DNA from 2 places in the Streptomyces sp. NPDC021012 genome. Region 2 is predicted to be linked to the other one. Evidence: riboswitches for the same ligand, from Rfam matches in the RefSeq annotation. Region 2 holds a riboswitch; the other holds the start of a gene.

Region 1 (8,435 bases), on a different contig from region 2:
GACCGTCGACCGCTCCGCGCTGCGGCCCGGCGACCGCGAGGAGTCCGGGGACGCCTGGCTCTCGGCCGACGCCGAGGTCCTCGTCCCGGCGGCCGTCTCGTACGCGATCGGCGCCGCGGACCAGGGCCGGATCACCGCCCGCTGGATCGCCGAGGCGGCCAACATGCCGGTCCTGCCGGAGGCCGAGGAGGCGCTCGCCGCGCGCGGGGTGACCGTCCTTCCGGACGTGGTCGTGAACTCGTGCACGAACGCCTGGTGGTGGTGGACGCTCTTCGGCGACATCGAGGCCGACGCGGAGCAGGCCTTCGCGCGGGTGCGGCAGGCGATGCGGACGCTCGTCGGCGGGATGCTCGACCGGGCGGAGGCGGACGGCGTCAGCCCGCGCGCCGCGGCGCACGCGCTGGTCGACGAGCGGCTGCCGGTGATCGCCGAACGCTACGGCTGGTACTGAACCGGCCACGCGCCGGAGCCGTTTGGCGATCATGCCCTTGTCATGTGCTGTGTAGGCTGCACGGCGTGGCGAGAGTGCGGTTGAGCGTGGCCGAGCGGCGGGAGGAACTCCTGGGGGCCGCCGTCGAGCAGATCGAGGCCCGTGGCGTCGCCGCCGTCCGGATCTCCGACGTGGCCGCCGCGCTCGGCGTGAGCAACGCGCTCGTGCTCTACCACTTCTCGTCCAAGGAGCGGCTGGTCGCCGCGGCCTTCGCCCACGCGGCCGAGGACGACCTCGCCCAGCTGCGCCGGCTGCTCGGGCGGCGCTCCACCGCCCTCCGGCGGCTGCGGGCCGCGATCCGCTGGTACGCCCCGACCGGTCAGGCCAAGGGCTGGCGCCTGTGGATCGAGGGCTGGGCGGCCTCCCTGCGCGATCCCGAACTGCGCCGGGTCGCCGCCTCCCTCGACCGCGCGTGGAAGACGGCCCTGATCCAGGTCATCGAGGAGGGCGTCGCCACCGGGGAGTTCCGCTGCCCGGACCCCACCGGAACCGCCTGGCGCCTCACCGCCCTCCTCGACGGCCTCGCCGTCCAGACCACGGCCTACCCCGGCGCCCTCCCCCGCACCACGATGCTCCGCTGGGCGGACGCGGCCCTCACCCGGGAACTCGACCTGCCGGCACCGGATCCGGCCGCACCGGAGGAGCCGGGAGGGCCGGACGCGCCGGAGGTGCCGGAGGCCCCGGACGCGCCGGAGGTGCCGGACCGCCGCCCGCCGAGGCCGAGGCCGTAGCCGACCGGGCCCGAAAAGGCCGCCGCGGCCGGTCCGGACCCGGGCGATCCGCCCCGGCCGGCCCGGCCGCGCCCCCGCCCGCCGGGGCGGCCCCGTACGTCCCGCGCGTCAGATCAGTTCGTACACCGCCGAGACCGTGACCTGCTCCTCGATCTCGCCGGGTGCCAGGGGGACGCCGGGCTCGTCCGCGGGGAGGGGGGCCGTGCCGAGGCCGGGGCGGACGGATTCGCCTTCACTCAGGGAGACCAGCCGGCCGAGCTGGTGACCGCTGAGCCGGGCGTGCTGGGAGGCCTTGTCGTAGGCGTCCCGGTAGGCGGCCTCGCGGGCCTTGGCGCGCAGCGCCGACGGGTCGGCGACGTCGAAGACGACCCCGTTGATCCGGCCCGCGCTCCCGCTGGCTTCGTTGACGGCCCCGACGACCTGGCCGGTCCTGTCGATGTCGCGGACCTTCACGGAGAACGACTGCCCCGCCTGATAGCCCGTCACCTTGCTGTCCCCCTCCTTGGTCTGGGTGTAGACCGGGGACAGCGAGAGGCTGTCGGTGCGGACGTCCCGGTCGGCGATGCCCTGCCGGCGCAGCACGCCGAGCAGCGCCTCTGCCCCGGTCCGCTGCGCCGCCATCGCCTCCTTCGCCGTCGCGCGGGTGGCCTCGACGCCGACGGACAGGATCGCCAGGTCGGGCGCGGCGGACGCCCGGCCGTCGCCCGTGACGGTGACCGTTGCCGTGGCCGGGGCGGCGTCCCGGACGGAGGTGCGGAGGGCGGCCCGCCCGGGCGCGGCGGCCAGGGCGGGGGCCGCCGTGCCGGCGAGGAGGCCGCCGAGCACGGCGGTGGCGGCGAGCAGACGGGCGGTGCGGGCGGCGCTGGGCCGGCGAATCGTCACGGGCGGGTCCCTTCGGGCGGTGGGTGCCGGGGCTCCGGCGGGCACATCCCAGCACCCGGCGCCGCCGCCTCCCGCGCGCCACTCCTGACCGCCGGCGCCCTTCACCTCTCCGCACCAACCGGGGCCGCTCGTCCCCGCCGGTCCGTCCTCCGCTACAGGGGCATGAGGTCGGGGCGCTTCGCCTCCACGTGGTCGCCCGAGCTCTCGCCGCGCAGCCGGCGTCCGATCCAGGGCACCAGGTACTCCCGGGCCCAGTGGATGTCGTCGCGGCGGACTTCCAGCGTGCCGCGCGGCGGCTCCGGCGGCCAGGGCTGGTCCGGGTCGGCGGGCACCTCCATGCCGAGTACCTGGGCGGCGCGCAGGGCGACGCGGGTGTGGCCCTCGGGCGAGAGGTGCAGCCGGTCGTCGTCCCAGGCGCGCCGGTCCTGCACGGACTTCAGCGACCACAGGTCGAGGACCGGGCAGCCGTAGCGGTCCGCGATGGCCCGGACGTGCCCGTTGTACGTGGCGATCTTGCCGCGCAGGTGCTTGAGGAGGGTCACGCCGCGGGTGTCGAAGCCGGTGGTCACCATGACGGTGCCGACGGCGGAGGTGAGGTCGGCGACGGCGCGCTCGAAGCGCTCGGCCACCTCGTCGGGGTCCGTCCCGGGGCGGATGATGTCGTTGCCGCCCGCGCAGAAGGTCACCAGGTCGGGGGCGAGTTCCTTCGCCCGGGGGACCTGTTCCGCCACGATCTGGTCGAGGAGGCGCCCGCGTACGGCCAGGTTGGCGTAGCGGAAGGCGTCGTGCTCCGGCAGCTGGTCGGCGAGCAGGACCGCGAAGCGGTCCGCCCAGCCGACGTACGCCCCCTCGGGCCCGGGGTCCCCGACGCCCTCGGTGAAGCTGTCACCGATCGCCGCGTACGACCCGAATGCGTTCTTGTCTGTTGATCTCGAATCGTCTGCCACGGGACCACATCCTTCCTCTTCTGATGTGACCTACGCGACCGTAAGGAAGGGTTGACGCAGGGTGACATATGCCACCGATAAAGATTCCGCCAAACCGGAATACGCCGGAGGCCCGGCACAGGGGTGCCGGGCCTCCGGGAGGCGACGTCGCGTCAGATGCTCACGCCGTGCGCGCGCAGGGCAGCCAGCGGGTCGATGTCGGAGCCGTACTCCGGCCCGGTGCGCATCTCGAAGTGCAGGTGCGGGCCGGTGACGTTGCCGGTCGCGCCGGAGAGGCCTATCTGCTCGCCGCCGGTGACGGTCTGGCCGGCGGAGACGGAGATCGAGGACAGGTGGGCGTACTGCGAGAAGGTGCCGTCGGCGTGCTGGATGACGACCTGGTTGCCGTACGCGCCGCCGTCGCCGGCGGAGTAGACGGTGCCGGGGCCGACCGCGTGGACGGGGGTGCCGGTGGAGGCGATGAAGTCGACGCCGGTGTGGTAGCCGGAGGACCACATGGAGCCGGCCTGGTGGTACGGGGTCGACATGCCGGCGCCGGGGATGGGGGCGACCCAGCCGGAGGAGGAGGTCGCACCGGCCGACGGGGCGGGCGTCGAGGAGGAGGTGGCGGTCGCGGCGGCGGCCGGGGCCGGGGCGCGCTCGCCGCCACGGGAGGCGCGGGGGGCCTCGTCGCCGTTCTTGCCGGAGCTCCACGTGCCCCGGTGGTCGGCCCCGGCCGTGCTCTTGGCGCCGAGGGTGAGCTTCATGCCGGGCATGATCAGCGAGGGGTTCTCGCCGATGACCCGGCGGTTGTCCTCGTAGAGCTTGTGCCAGCCGCCGGCGAGGTGGTGCTCCGAGGCGATCTTCGACAGGTAGTCGCCCCGCACGACGGAGTACGTCTTCGGCGCGGCCTTCGCGGGGGCGGCGGGCGCGGCCTTCACCGGGGCGACGGCGGGAGCGGCGGCCGGGGCGGCCTGCTCGGCGGCGTGGGCGCCGGTGGCTCCGAGGAGCGGGAGGGCGACGACGGCGCCACCGGTGCCGGCGGCGGCGAGGCCGCGGGTCAGACGGCTGGACTTGGGGCGGCGGTGCTTACCCTTCGCGGGCATGGCGAATTCCTCTCCGGCGCCTGCGAGGTGAGCTGTCGGGTTCGGACTGGAGATGTCCGGCCGCGTTCTCGCGCGACTTCACCCCGAGCCGTCCTTCTTCGAAGGGATCGGCGTACTACCTGGGTCCCCCGCTCCTGCCTTCTTCGGGTGAGTGCGGATTCCGGTCGGTGGCAGGATTCGGCGGTCCGTCCGGATTGAGCGCGACGCTAGACGAGGGGGGTCGGGGCGAACAAGCCACGATTTCCAAGCGCTTCGGAATCCGGTGGAATGCGGCCGGAATTCCGGTCACCCTCCGTGGATGACTCCCCCTCGACCTCCTTTTCCCCGGGGGTATTTGGAAAAGACGATCAGGCACGGTCCGTCACGGTTATGACGCTGCTCACGCGCCGATCCCCATCTCCCCTGCAACCGGGGCGGGTTATGCGCAATCAGTCAATACGGACAGATCACCCATTCCCGTCCCAGGGGGTGCGAGTCCCGGCCCCCACCCGAGATGATTGCCCCAGGAACCGATCTACAGAACAGGAGCAGCCGTGACGCAGCAGCTGCCGCAGGTCCCGCCCGCCGAAGGCGCCGAGCCCGAGCTGACGGAGGTCCGCAACTTCCGGGACGTGGGCGGCCTGCCGACGACGGACGGGCGCGCCGTCCGCCCCGGCCGCCTCTTCCGCAGCGGCCACCTCGCCCACGCGACGGAGGACGACGCCGCCTTCCTGGCCTCGCTGGGGCTGCACACCGTCTTCGACTTCCGCAACGAGTCGGACCGGAAGGTCGAGGGCGCGGACGTCGAGCTGCCCGGCGTGCGGAACGTGAACATACCCCTCAACGACCCGGCCGACGGCAAGGAGTTCTGGAAGCTGGTGCGCGACGGCGAGACCGCGCAGCTGCGCGAGGTCCTCGGCGACGGCAAGGCGGCCGCGCGGATGGCCGACTCGTACCGGAAGATGATCGTCGAGCGGACCGCGGAGCACAGCCGGATCCTCCACGCCATGGCGGAGGAGAGCGTCCCGGCCCTCATGCACTGCGCCGCGGGCAAGGACCGGGCCGGGCTCGCCATCGCGATCACCCTGCTCGCGGTCGGGGTCGAGCGGGAGGCGATCGAGGCCGACTACGTGAAGTCGAACGACCCGCACCGCCGCTACAAGGTGCGCCGCAGCTCCACCAGCGCGGACGCGATGTCGCCCGAGGTGATGGAGCTGCTCAGCCCGCTCTTCGACGCGCGGGTGGAGTACCTGCGGGCCGCCTTCGAGACGATCGAGGCGACCTGGGGCACGGTCGACGCCTATCTGTCCGAGGGCCTGAAGCTGGCCCCCGAGACCCGTGAGCGGCTGCGGGAGCGCCTGGTCACGGAGGCGTAGCCGGCCCCTACTGGTTCTGCCCGCCCAGCATGAAGAGCAGGTAGAGGAAGCCGGCGAAGAGGTGGCCGGCGATCAGATAGGCGAAGAGGCGGAGCACCAGCCCCTTGGGGAACTTGCCTTCACCGCGCTCCTCGCCGGTGACCGGTACGGACTTCTCGGACATGTCGGCCCTTTCCTGAAGAATCATCATGGAACGTCAGCGCCGGTGCGGGGTCCCGTCGCCGAGGCACAGCTCGGCAGCGGGGCTCTGCATCAGGGTGTGGACGAAGAGCAGCTCGGCCCCGCCGGGGGTGGCGGCGCCGATCCGGTGCGGGGTCAGCGAGTCGAAGTGCGCGCTGTCCCCGGGGTCGAGGACGTGGACGGCCTCGCCGAGCGCGAGCCGCACCCGGCCCTCCAGGACGTGGATCCACTCCTCGCCGGGGTGGACGCGCACGATGTCGGCCCGGGTGGCGTACGGCACGTGGACCCGCAGGCACTGGAGGGCGCGTCCGGCGCCGCCCGCCTGGCGGTAGATCCAGCCGTCGGCCTCGACGGGTTCGGAGCGGCCGGCCCGGACGACGGGGTCGCGCTCGGGGGGCGTCTCCCCCAGGAGCTCGGAGACCGTCGTACCGTAGATACGGGACAGGGCGAGCAGCATCGGCAGCGAGGGCTGCCGGTTCCCGGTCTCCAGGCGCGAGAGGTGGGCCGGCGAGAGGCCGGCCCGCTGGGCGGCGGCCTCCAGGGTGAGTCCCCGGCGGCGGCGCAGGGCCCGCAGCTGGGGGGCGACGTCGGGCAGGACGTCGGGGGTGACGGGGTCCGGGGAGGTCTCCCCGGGGACGTGGTCCATGCGTCCATTCCGCCAGGATCGTGCCTCTGAGGCAAGTTTCTTGCCTCAGAGGCAAAGCGGCGGCGCTAACGCTGCGCGACCGCCTGCTTGACCAGTGTCTTCCCGAAGTCCCACATCAGCCCGCCGCCGCCGTGGGCGTCGTCCATGACCGCCGTGAAGGCGGTGACGAACCGGTCCACGTCCGCCTCGTCGATGACCAGCGGCGGGATCAGCTTGATCACCTCCAGGTGGTCCCCGGAGACCTGGGTGAGGATCCTGTGCCGCTGGAGCAGCGGGACGACGACCATCTGCGCGAAGAGGCCCTTGCGGGCGGCCTGGAGCATCGTCCAGCGCCCGCGCAGCCCCAGCGAGGACGGCCGCCCGAACTCGATCCCGATCATCAGGCCGCGCCCGCGGATCTCGTGCAGGAGTTCGTACCGGGGCACGAGCTCCTTCAGACGGCCGGAGAGCAGGTCGCCGATCCGCCGGGCGTGGGCGACCGTGCCCTCGTCCTCCATGACCGAGAGGACGGCGAGCCCGGCGGCCATGGCCTGCGCGTTCGATCCGAAGCTCGCCGAGTGGACCAGGACCCGGTCCATCGACGAGTAGACCTTCTTGAAGATCCAGTCCTTGCCGAGGGTGGCGCCGACCGGCACATAGCCGCCGGAGAGCGCCTTGGCGACGCAGACCAGGTCCGGTTCGACGCCCTCCTCGTGCTGGTAGGCGTAGAAGTCGCCGGTCCTGCCGAGGCCCGTCTGCACCTCGTCGGCGATGAGCAGCGCCCCGTGCCGGTGGAGGAGGTCCTGGGCGCCCCGCAGGAAGCCCGGAGGCGCCTCGTGGACGCCCTTGCCCTGGACGGGCTCGACGACGAAGGCGGCCACGTCGCCCTTGCGCAGCTCCCGCTCCAGGGCGCCGAGGTCGCCCAGGGCGATCGCGGTGTCCGGCAGGAGCGGGTCGAAGCCCTCCCGGAAGCCCTGCTCGCCGTTGACGGAGAGGGAGCCGGTGGTGAGCCCGTGGAAGGCGTGGTGGCAGTAGAGGATCCTCGGCCGCCCGGTGGCGTACCGGGCGAACTTGAGGGCGGTCTCCACGGCCTCGGTGCCGCTGTTGCCGAAGAAGACCCGGTCGAGGTGCGGGCTGTGGGCGAGCAGCTTCTCCGCGAGGAGTCCCGGCAGCGGCTGGCAGTCGAAGCGGGTGAGGTCGGCGAGCTGGGCGTCCAGGACGTCGTGGAGGGCCTTGCGGACGACGGGGTGGTGCCGTCCGAGGCCCATCACGCCGAAGCCGGCGAGCATGTCGAGGTGGTCGGCGCCGTCGGCGTCCCAGAAGTGGGCGCCCTCGGCCCGCTCGTAGACCTTGTCGAAGCCGATGGTGTGCAGCATGCGCGGCAACTGGTGGTTGAGGTACCTGGCATGCAGCTCGTACCGCTCGGCGCCGCGCTCGGAGAGCAGCGCCCGCAGGTCGAACCCGCCGGTCATGACGTGCTGTTCCCGGAGACCGTCTCCCGGACCGCGCGCAGGGACTCCTTGAGGGAGCCCATGGTGGCGAGGACGGCGGTGGGCTCGTAGCCGCAGTGCGCCATGCAGTTGGCGCAGCGCGGGTCCTTGCCCCGGCCGTACTTGTCCCAGTCGGTGTCCTCGACGAGTTCGCGGTACGTGGGGACGTATCCGTCGCTCATCAGATAGCAGGGGCGCTGCCAGCCGAAGAGCGAGTAGTTGGGAATGGCCCAGGCGGTGCAGGGGAAGTCCGCCTTTCCTTCCAGGAAGTCCAGGAAGAGCGGCGAGTGGTTGAGGCGCCAGCGGCGCCGGTTCCCGCCGGCGAAGGCCTTCTTGAAGAGTTCGCGGGTCTGCTCGACGCCGAGGAAGTGCTCCTGGTCGGGGGCCTTCTCGTAGGCGTAGGCGGGCGAGATCATCATCTCGTCGACCTGGAGGTCGTCGTTGAGGAAATTGAGCACCTCGATGATGGTCTGCGGGGTGTCGGTGTTGAAGAAGGTCGAATTGGTGGTGACCCGGAAGCCGCGCCGCTTGGCCTCCTTGATGGCCGCCACCGCCTCGTCGAACACGCCCTCCTTGGCGACGGACTCGTCGTGCCGCTCGCGCAGCCCGTCGATGTGGACGGCGAAGGCGAAGTACGGGGAGGGGGTGAA
Region 2 (8,435 bases):
ATCCACCAGGAGCGCCCGGCCGCCGCCGAGCGCGGGACGGGCCGCGATGTGGGCGAAGTCGGAGGCCGCCGTGCAGCCGAGTCCGTGGACGAACACCCGCACGGGGCCCTCGCCCGGCAGGTCGATCCACCGGATGTGCGCCCGCTCCTCCGTCAGGAACAACTCCCGCATGTCGAACTCTCCCCCTGTGCCGCGCCGCTGTCCTACCGTCGGAGGCGACCCTACGGGCCGGCACTGACAACGCCCCGACGGCGGCGTCCGCCACCGGGAGCGCGCGGTGTCGGATAGCGTCGGGGCGAGCAGGCCGGCGACACCGGCCGCCATCCCGAAGGAGGCCCATTCCATGCCCCTCGAAGGCGAGTACGAGCCCAGCACGACGGCGTGGGTGCGCGAGCAGGTCGAGCTGTACGAGTCGTCCGGCGGCACCGAGGGAACGACGATGCGGGGCCTCCCCGTCGTCCTGGTCACCAACCTCGGCGCCAGGAGCGGCAAGCTCCGCAAGACCCCGCTGATGCGGGTCGAGCACGAGGGCGCGTACGCGCTCGTCGCGTCCAACGGCGGCTCGGCCAAGCACCCCGTCTGGTACCACAACCTGATCGCCGCGCCCCTGGTCGAACTGCGCGACGGCACGCGCGCGTGGGACATGAAGACCCGTCTGGTGACCGGCGAGGAGCGCCGGGCGTGGTGGGAGCGGGCCGTCGCCGCGTTCCCGGACTACGCCGACTACCAGCGCGGGACCGACCGCGAGATCCCGCTGTTCGTCGCCGAACCGATCGTCCAGGACCTGTAGGACACACTCCGTACTGGGCCTCCTGACCGCGCTTCAGGAGGCCCGGCCGACCGGGGTCACGGGGTCAGGACCGCCAGGAGGTGGGCGACCTCGCGGGCCACGGCCGCGCGGGCCGGGGTCAGGTAGTGGCGCGGGTCGACCGTGGTGGGGTGTTCGGAGAGGTGGGCCCGGACGGCCTCGGTGAAGGCCTTGTTCAGGTGGGTGGAGACGTTCACCTTGGTCATGCCCGCCGTGACCGCCTCGGCGAGGTGCGGGTCGGAGACGCCCGAGGAGCCGTGCAGGACGAGCGGGACGTCCACCGCCGCGCGCAGCCGGGCGATCAGGTCGAGGTCGAGGACGGCGTCCCGGGTGGTCATCTGGTGCGAGCTGCCGACCGCGACCGCGAGGGCGTCGACGCCGGTGGCGGCGACGTAGGCGCGGGCCTCCTCGGGGTCCGTGCGCACGCCCGGGGTGTGGGCGCCGCCCTTGCCGCCGACCTCGCCGAGTTCGGCCTCGACCCAGACGCCGTGGCGGTGGCAGTGCTCCACGACCTCGCGGGTCGCGGCGACGTTCTCCGCGTAGGGGAGCTTCGAGGCGTCGAACATGACCGAGCCCAGGCCGAGGGCGACGGCCTCGCGGACGAGGTCGGGGTTCTCGGCGTGGTCGAGGTGGACGGCGACGGGCGTCTTGGCGGCGCGGGCGACGGCCAGGGAGGCGAGCGCGACCGGTTCCAGGGCGCCGTGGTAGCGGACGGTGTTCTCGCTGATCTGGAGGACGACCGGCCGGTCGGCGTTCTCGGCGCCGGCCACGATGGCCTGGGCGTGTTCGAGCTGGAGGACGTTGAACGCCCCCACCCCGGTGCCCGCGGCGCGGGCGCGGCGGACGATCTCGTCGGTGGGCGTCAGCGGCATGGTGCTTCTCCCGGGTGGTGGGCGCGGGCGGGGCGGCGGTCAGGCATGGACGTCGGAGAGGACGACGGAGCGGGTCAGGTTCCGGGGGGTGTCCGGGTTGAGCCCCTGTGCCTCGGCGACGGCGACGGCGAGCCGCTGGGCGCGGACGAGGTCGGCGAGCGGGTCGAGGTCGCTCTCGACGAGGGTGCCGCCGACCTTGCGCACCTCGTCCGCGAGCCCTGCGGGCAGGGCGCCGAAGCCCCAGGTCACGCGGCCGGGACCGGTGATGCTGATGGGGCCGTGGCGGTACTCCATCGCCGGGTACGCCTCGGTCCAGGCGCCGGCCGCCTCGCGCATCTTCAGGCCCGCCTCCAGGGCGAGTCCGTAGGTCCAGCCGGTGCCGAGGAAGGTGAACTGCTCGGCCGTGCGCACGCTCTCGTCGAGCGGGGAGGTGACGGCCTGCTCGGCGTCGCGTGCGGCGTCCTCGACGGTGCCGAGGCCCTCGGGGAGGGCTTCCTCGGACTCCAGGTGGGCGCGGAAGAGGGCGAGCACGGTGGTCGCGAAGCGGGTCTGGACGACGGACTCCTCGTCGGCGAAGTCGAGGACGGCGACCTCGTCGGCGAGGTCCATCACCGGGGTCGTGGGGTCCGCGGTGATCGCGCCGGTGGGGACCGTGCCGCGCAGCCGGGACAGGACGGCGAGGACCTCGCTGGTGGTGCCGGAGCGGGTGATGGCCACGACCCGGTCGTAGTGGCGGCCGTAGGGGAACTCGGAGGCCGCGAAGGCGTCGGTCTCGCCGTGGCCGCCGGACTCGCGCAGCTCCGCGTAGGCCAGGGCCATGAACCAGGAGGTGCCGCAGCCGATCACCGCGACCCGCTCGCCGCGTCGGGGCAGGGCCGCGACGTGCTGGGACAGGGTGCGGGCCGCCTGGCGCCAGGTCGCCGGCTGGGAGGCGATCTCCACGGCGGTGCGGGTGGTGGTCATGCCGATCTCCTTGCAAGAAGAATGCGCGATGATGATGGAAGATGCTTGAAGACGCGCTCATTCAAGCAGAAAAGTGCATCTCCTTTCCAGATCTCACGGCCCGTGGCGGCTAGAATCGGACGCGCGCACGAGCGGGGCGGCCATGTGGGAACGGCCCCGCCGGAGGGAGGGACCCATGTCCAAGCACGAGCGGTGGAACACGCTTCTGGAGCTGCTCGCGGCCTCGGGGAAGCTGGAGGTCGAGGAGGCGGCGACCGCGCTCGACGTCTCCGCCGCCACGATCCGCCGGGACCTGGACGAGCTCGCCGAGCAGCAGCTGCTCGTACGGACGCGGGGCGGGGCGGTCGCGCACGGCGTCTCGTACGAGCTGCCCCTGCGGTACAAGTCGACGCGGCACGCACCGGAGAAGCGGCGGATCGCGGAGGCGGTGGCGGATCTGGTCGCGCCCGGCGAGGTCGTCGGGCTCAACGGGGGCACGACGACGACGGAGGTCGCGCGGGCGCTCGCGCTGCGGTTCGCGAGCGGTCGCGCCGAGGCCCCGGGGACGTCGGTGCCGACCGGCCCCGCGCTGACGGTGGTCACCAACGCGCTGAACATCGCGGGCGAGCTGGCGGTGCGTCCGCAGATCAAGATCGTCACCACGGGCGGGGTCGCCCGGCCCCAGACCTACGAGCTGGTGGGCCCGCTGACGGTCGGGGTGCTCAACGAGGTGGTGCTCGACGTGGTGGTGCTCGGCGTCGACGGGGTCGACCCCGAGCTCGGCGTGATGGCGCACCAGGAGGACGAGGCGAGCATCAGCCGGCTCTTCGCGGAGCGGGCGAGCCGGGTCGTCGTGGTGACCGACTCCTCGAAGATGGGCCGCAGGGCGTTCGCGCGGATCTGCGGTCTGGACCGGATCGACCTGCTCGTGACCGACACCGGCATCGCCCCGGAGACGGTCGAGCAGCTCACCGAAGCCGGGGTGAAGGTCCTCACCGTCTGACCCACGACCCGACCCATTGGTCTGAATACGGACCAATCTAGGGCTCGGTATCTCGGGTCCTCTGTGTGTTCATGCAGTAATTACCGCACGGACGTATACCTTTACGCTCCCCTCCCCCATCATGTCTCCGACGTGCCGCTGGGGCACACCGTGACAGGAGAGGCGGGGCATGATTCCCATCAGCCGCAGGGGATTCGTCGGGATCGGCGCGGGGCTCATGGCGGGGGCCGCGCTGCCGCCGGTCCAGGCGTCCGCCGCCACGAGCGCGGCGACCGGCACCCTCACCGACGTGAAGCACGTGGTCATCCTCATGCAGGAGAACCGCAGCTTCGACCACTACTTCGGCACCCTGAAGGGCGTGCGGGGCTTCGGCGACCGCGCCGCCGGCAACATCCCCGGCGGCTGGGGCATGTTCAACCAGCCCAACTGGGGCGGCCGCCAGTACCCCTGGAAGCTCAGCGACACCCCGGCCGCCGGCGGCGTCGACGGCGAGACCCTCGCGCAGTGCAACGGCGACCTGCCGCACAGCTGGACCTCGCAGCACGCCGCCTGGAACAAGGGGCGCCTCGACAACTGGGTCACGGGCGTGGGCAACACCCGCTCGCTCGGCCACCTCGACCGCGGCGACATCCCGTTCCACTACGCACTCGCCGACAACTACACGATCTGCGACGCGTACTTCTGCTCGACGCTGAGCGCCACGGGCCCCAACCGCACCTTCCTGTGGAGCGGGAAGGTCGACGGCTCCAGCAAGGACGGGGGCGACGAGTCGGGCCTCACCTGGGAGTCGTACGCCGAGGCCCTCCAGCGCGCCGGGGTGAGCTGGAAGGTCTACCAGAACGCCCAGGACAACTACGGCGACAACGGCCTCGCGTACTTCAAGAAGTTCACCGACGCGAAGCCCGGGGACCCGCTGTACGACCGGGGCATGGGCTCGGTCCCGAAGGTGACCGGCTCGACGCCGGACGACATCGCCGCGGCGATCCGCGCCGACGTCGTCGCGGGCACCCTGCCGCAGGTGTCGTGGGTGGTGGCGAACGAGGCCTTCTCCGAGCACCCGTACGCCCCTCCGGGGGACGGCGCCCACTTCGTCGACCTGGTCTACCGCGCGCTGGCCGCGAACGCCGAGGTGTTCGACTCCACGGTGCTGTTCCTCAACTACGACGAGAACGACGGCTTCTTCGACCACGTGCCGCCGCCGGTCGCCCCTCCGGGCACTGCGGGCGAGTACATCGACGGCGTGCCGATCGGCCTGGGCTTCCGCGTCCCCATGCTTGTCATGTCCCCGTGGACCCGGGGCGGCTGGGTGAGCTCCGAGGTCTTCGACCACACCTCGGTGCTGCGCTTCATGGAGACCTGGACGGCGGCGCTCGGCACCCCGGCGACCTGCCCCAACATCAGCGACTGGCGGCGGAAGGTGACGGGCGACCTGACCGGGGTCTTCGACTTCGCCAACCCGGTGTACGGAGTGCCCGCCGGCCTTCCCTCGACGGCGAAGGTGATCGGGCAGGCCACCTGCGGCCCGCTGCCGAACCCGGCGCCCCAGAACAACGCGCTGCCCGCGCAGGAGCCCGGCACCCGTCCTGCGCGCGCCCTGCCGTACCAGGTGAACGGCAACCTCGACCGCTTCGAGTTCGGCGCCGCGGGCAAGATCCTGGCCTGGTTCTCGATGACGAACCAGGGCTCGGAGGCCAAGCGGTCGGCACACTTCTCGATCCACCCGCACCAGTACCGGGACACGGCCGCCTGGCAGTACACCGTCGACCCCGGCACCACGGCCACGGACTACTTCAACATCGGCCTCGGCTCGGGGTCCGGGAAGTACGACATCTCGATGATGGGCCCGAACCGCTTCCTGCGCCGCTTCATCGGGGACGCCTCCAAGGCGGGCAAGGCCGTCGAGGTGGCCGCCCGGTTCGCGCCGGAGAGCGGGACGGGCAAGACGGCCGTCTGGTTCAAGATGACCAACACCTCCTCCGGTCCGGTCACCTTCACGATCCGCTCGAACGCCTACCGCTCGGACGGCCCGTGGACCTACACGGTGCCGGCGAACTCCAGCCGCGAGGACTTCTTCAACGCGGTGGCGTACAACGGCGGCTGGTACGACTTCACGATCCTCGCCGACATCGACGGCACCTGGTCGCGCCGGTACACCGGCCACATCGAGACCGGAGCCCCGAGCGTCAGCGGCTGACCACTCCCCCGCACAGCCGGGCGGCGGCCTTCCGGTCGCTGCCCGGCTGTGCGCACGGCGTCAGCGGCCGGCGTGCGCGGCGCGGCGGACCGTGGCGTCGAGGAGGGCCACCGCGTCGGCGGCCGTACGGCCGGGGGCCCGGTTCCACGGCCCGATCAGTTCCCGCCACCCCCTCGACCGGAGCTCGGTCATGATCCACGCGGCCGCCTCGTTCATGGTGTCCGCGCTGCCGTAGCCGAGGCGGTGGGCGGCGAGGAGGGCGCCGCAGACACACCGGGCGCCACGGGTGTCACGCAGCTTGTACGGGGCGTTCTGCCAGCCCCACTCCGTCAGCACCAGGCGGGCGTAGCCGAGGTGGACCGAGGGGCGCAGGTCGGCCTGCCCGATGCGGCGCCAGGTGTGCAGCCGGTCGGGCAGTACGGCTCCGAGCCGCCCCGGGATGCGGCGCTCGGCGGGGAGCTCCGGCGGCAGGGCGGCGAGCGCGTCGGCCACGAGCCGGTCCACCGGCACGCTGAGCAGTCCCCGCCAGCCCTCCTCCGCCGGCGGCGACTCCTCGGGGGCCGTCGGCCCCGGCACCGCGGGGGCGGTCCAGTCCGTGACGATCCGCTGCCAGACGGCGCTCTCGAAGAGGGCGGCCGCCTCGCGGTCGAGGCTGTCGGGGCTGAGCAGGGAGGTGGAGGGGGGCATGGGGTGTCTCCTGGGTCGACTGTCTCCATCCTTCAAGACAAATGTCGGTTTTGCGACTTTTGACCCGCCCTGGGAGTTACCTCGCCCGGACACCCCATCACGGGTATTTCCCCCTCACTTACCCACCGCGGAATTAAAGCCCATATTCGGACATTACTCTCCGCGTGACGCGACTCACTCACTCGGACCGGAACCCCGGAGACGCCTCCTCCCGACCCATACCGCACAAGGAAGTTCGACATCCCCGATGCGGCATCGATCTTGAATTCGCCGAATTCCGTGATCCATTTCCCGATTCCCGGGGTCCACCCGTCTTGTTATCCGTCGCATTACTGGCCTACGGTCACCTCCATTCGAGCGGAACGCCCAATCCTGCCGCCGCTCGGTAAACCTCCCTTTCACCCGACGGCAGGAGCGGGGGACCCACGAATACGCCGGTCCGGAATCCGGAACGGCTCGGGGTGAAGCCGCGTGCGCGCGGCCGGACATCTCCCGTCCGAACCCGACAGCTCACCTCGCAGGCGCCGGAGAGGAAACCCGTCATGCCTGCTCACGGTAAGCACCGTCGCCCCCGTTCCGGCCGCGTCTCCCGCGGCCTCGCCCTGGTCGGCACGGGTGGCGCCGCACTCACCCTGCCGCTGATCGCCCCGGCCGTCGCCGGTGCCGCGCCCGTGGCCGGGGCCCCGGCGAGTGCCGCCCAGTCGGTCGCCGCGCCCGCCGCGCCGATCGTGGTCAAGGCGCCCGCCGCCCCGACCGCGGCCCACACGTACACCGTCGTGAGCGGTGACTCGCTTTCCCTGATCGCCCGCAAGAAGGGAATTCAGGGTGGCTGGAAGAGCCTTTACCGCGCGAACAAGAGCGCCGTAGGTGACAACCCGTCACTCATTCATCCCGGTCTCGAACTGACGATTCGTCGGGATTCCGCGAAGGCCGCCCCCGCGCGGGCGGAGAAGTCCGCCACGACCGAGCGGGCGAGCCGCTCGGAGCACCGGTCGGCCACCCCCGCCGTCGCCACCGGGACGGGCGCCTCCGCCGCGGCCGCCGCTCCGGCCGCCGCCGCTCCCGCCGCCGTCCAGGCGGCCTCGATCGCCGCCACGAACTACGCCGACAACCTCGACGGCTGGATCCGCGAGTCGCTGGCCATCATGGGCCAGCAGGGCATCCCCGGGTCCTACGACGGCATCTACCGCAACGTCATGCGCGAGTCCTCCGGCAACCCCCAGGCCATCAACCTCTGGGACTCCAACGCCGCCGCCGGCACCCCCTCGAAGGGCCTCCTCCAGGTCATCGAGCCGACCTTCCTCGCCTACCACGTGCCCGGCACGTCCCTGGACCTGTTCGACCCGGTCGCCAACATCACCGCCGCCTGCAACTACGCGGCCGACCGCTACGGCTCCATCGACAACGTCAACTCGGCGTACTGATCCCCGCACGCCGGAAGTGCTCGGCGAACCAGGAGGTGGCGAGGTCCGCCACCTCCTCCAGGGCGCCCGGCTCCTCGAAGAGGTGACCGGCGCCGCCCACGACCGAGAGCCGGTTCTCGCAGCGCAGCAGCGCCAGGGCCCGCCGGTTGAGGTCCAGGACCAGCGCGTCCGCGCCGCCCACCACCAGGAGCGTCGGGGCGCGCACCTGGGCCAGGCGCTCGGCCGCGAGGTCCGGCCGACCGCCGCGCGAGACGACGGCGCTCACCGGGGACGCGGGATCGCCCGCCGCCCACAGCGCGGCGGCCGCGCCCGTGCTCGCGCCGAAGTACCCGAGCGGGAGCCCCCTGCTCCCGGGCCGCCCGGCCAGCCACTCCGTGGCCCCGGCGAGCCGCCCGGCCAGCAGCGGGGTGTCGAAGACATGGGCCCGGTCGGTCGCCTCCACCTCGGTCAGCAGGTCGAAGAGCAGCGTCCCCAGGCCCGCCCGGTTGAGCGCCGCGGCGACCGC

What was found. A riboswitch is a leader RNA that binds a small molecule or an ion and turns the genes downstream of it on or off. The one in region 2 is predicted to bind cyclic di-AMP.
Region 1: it holds a riboswitch for cyclic di-AMP, as region 2 does, so the genes downstream of both, ACH4TP_RS12040 (peptidoglycan DD-metalloendopeptidase family protein) here and ACH4TP_RS06460 (transglycosylase SLT domain-containing protein) in region 2, are expected to answer to the same signal.

Annotation. Positions count from the first base shown of each region.
Region 1 is NZ_JBIRQU010000003.1:468,803-477,237, reverse strand. Features, by position in the region: gene ACH4TP_RS12060 (Glu/Leu/Phe/Val dehydrogenase dimerization domain-containing protein) at 1-451, shown strand, start outside; gene ACH4TP_RS12055 (TetR/AcrR family transcriptional regulator) at 517-1,221, shown strand; gene ACH4TP_RS12050 (SIMPL domain-containing protein) at 1,330-2,103, opposite strand; gene ACH4TP_RS12045 (SGNH/GDSL hydrolase family protein) at 2,256-3,050, opposite strand; gene ACH4TP_RS12040 (peptidoglycan DD-metalloendopeptidase family protein) at 3,203-4,135, opposite strand; cyclic di-AMP (ydaO/yuaA leader) riboswitch at 4,140-4,328, opposite strand; gene ACH4TP_RS12035 (tyrosine-protein phosphatase) at 4,669-5,490, shown strand; gene ACH4TP_RS12030 (DUF6126 family protein) at 5,498-5,653, opposite strand; gene ACH4TP_RS12025 (helix-turn-helix domain-containing protein) at 5,687-6,316, opposite strand; gene ACH4TP_RS12020 (aspartate aminotransferase family protein) at 6,382-7,767, opposite strand; gene hpnH (adenosyl-hopene transferase HpnH) at 7,764-8,435, opposite strand, start outside.
Region 2 is NZ_JBIRQU010000002.1:245,207-253,641, forward strand. Features, by position in the region: gene ACH4TP_RS06425 (alpha/beta fold hydrolase) at 1-171, opposite strand, end outside; gene ACH4TP_RS06430 (nitroreductase family deazaflavin-dependent oxidoreductase) at 344-790, shown strand; gene ACH4TP_RS06435 (ketose-bisphosphate aldolase) at 847-1,680, opposite strand; gene ACH4TP_RS06440 (SIS domain-containing protein) at 1,720-2,643, opposite strand; gene ACH4TP_RS06445 (DeoR/GlpR family DNA-binding transcription regulator) at 2,819-3,625, shown strand; gene ACH4TP_RS06450 (phosphocholine-specific phospholipase C) at 3,795-5,819, shown strand; gene ACH4TP_RS06455 (hypothetical protein) at 5,880-6,506, opposite strand; cyclic di-AMP (ydaO/yuaA leader) riboswitch at 6,860-7,043, shown strand; gene ACH4TP_RS06460 (transglycosylase SLT domain-containing protein) at 7,049-7,930, shown strand; gene ACH4TP_RS06465 (phosphoribosyltransferase family protein) at 7,914-8,435, opposite strand, start outside.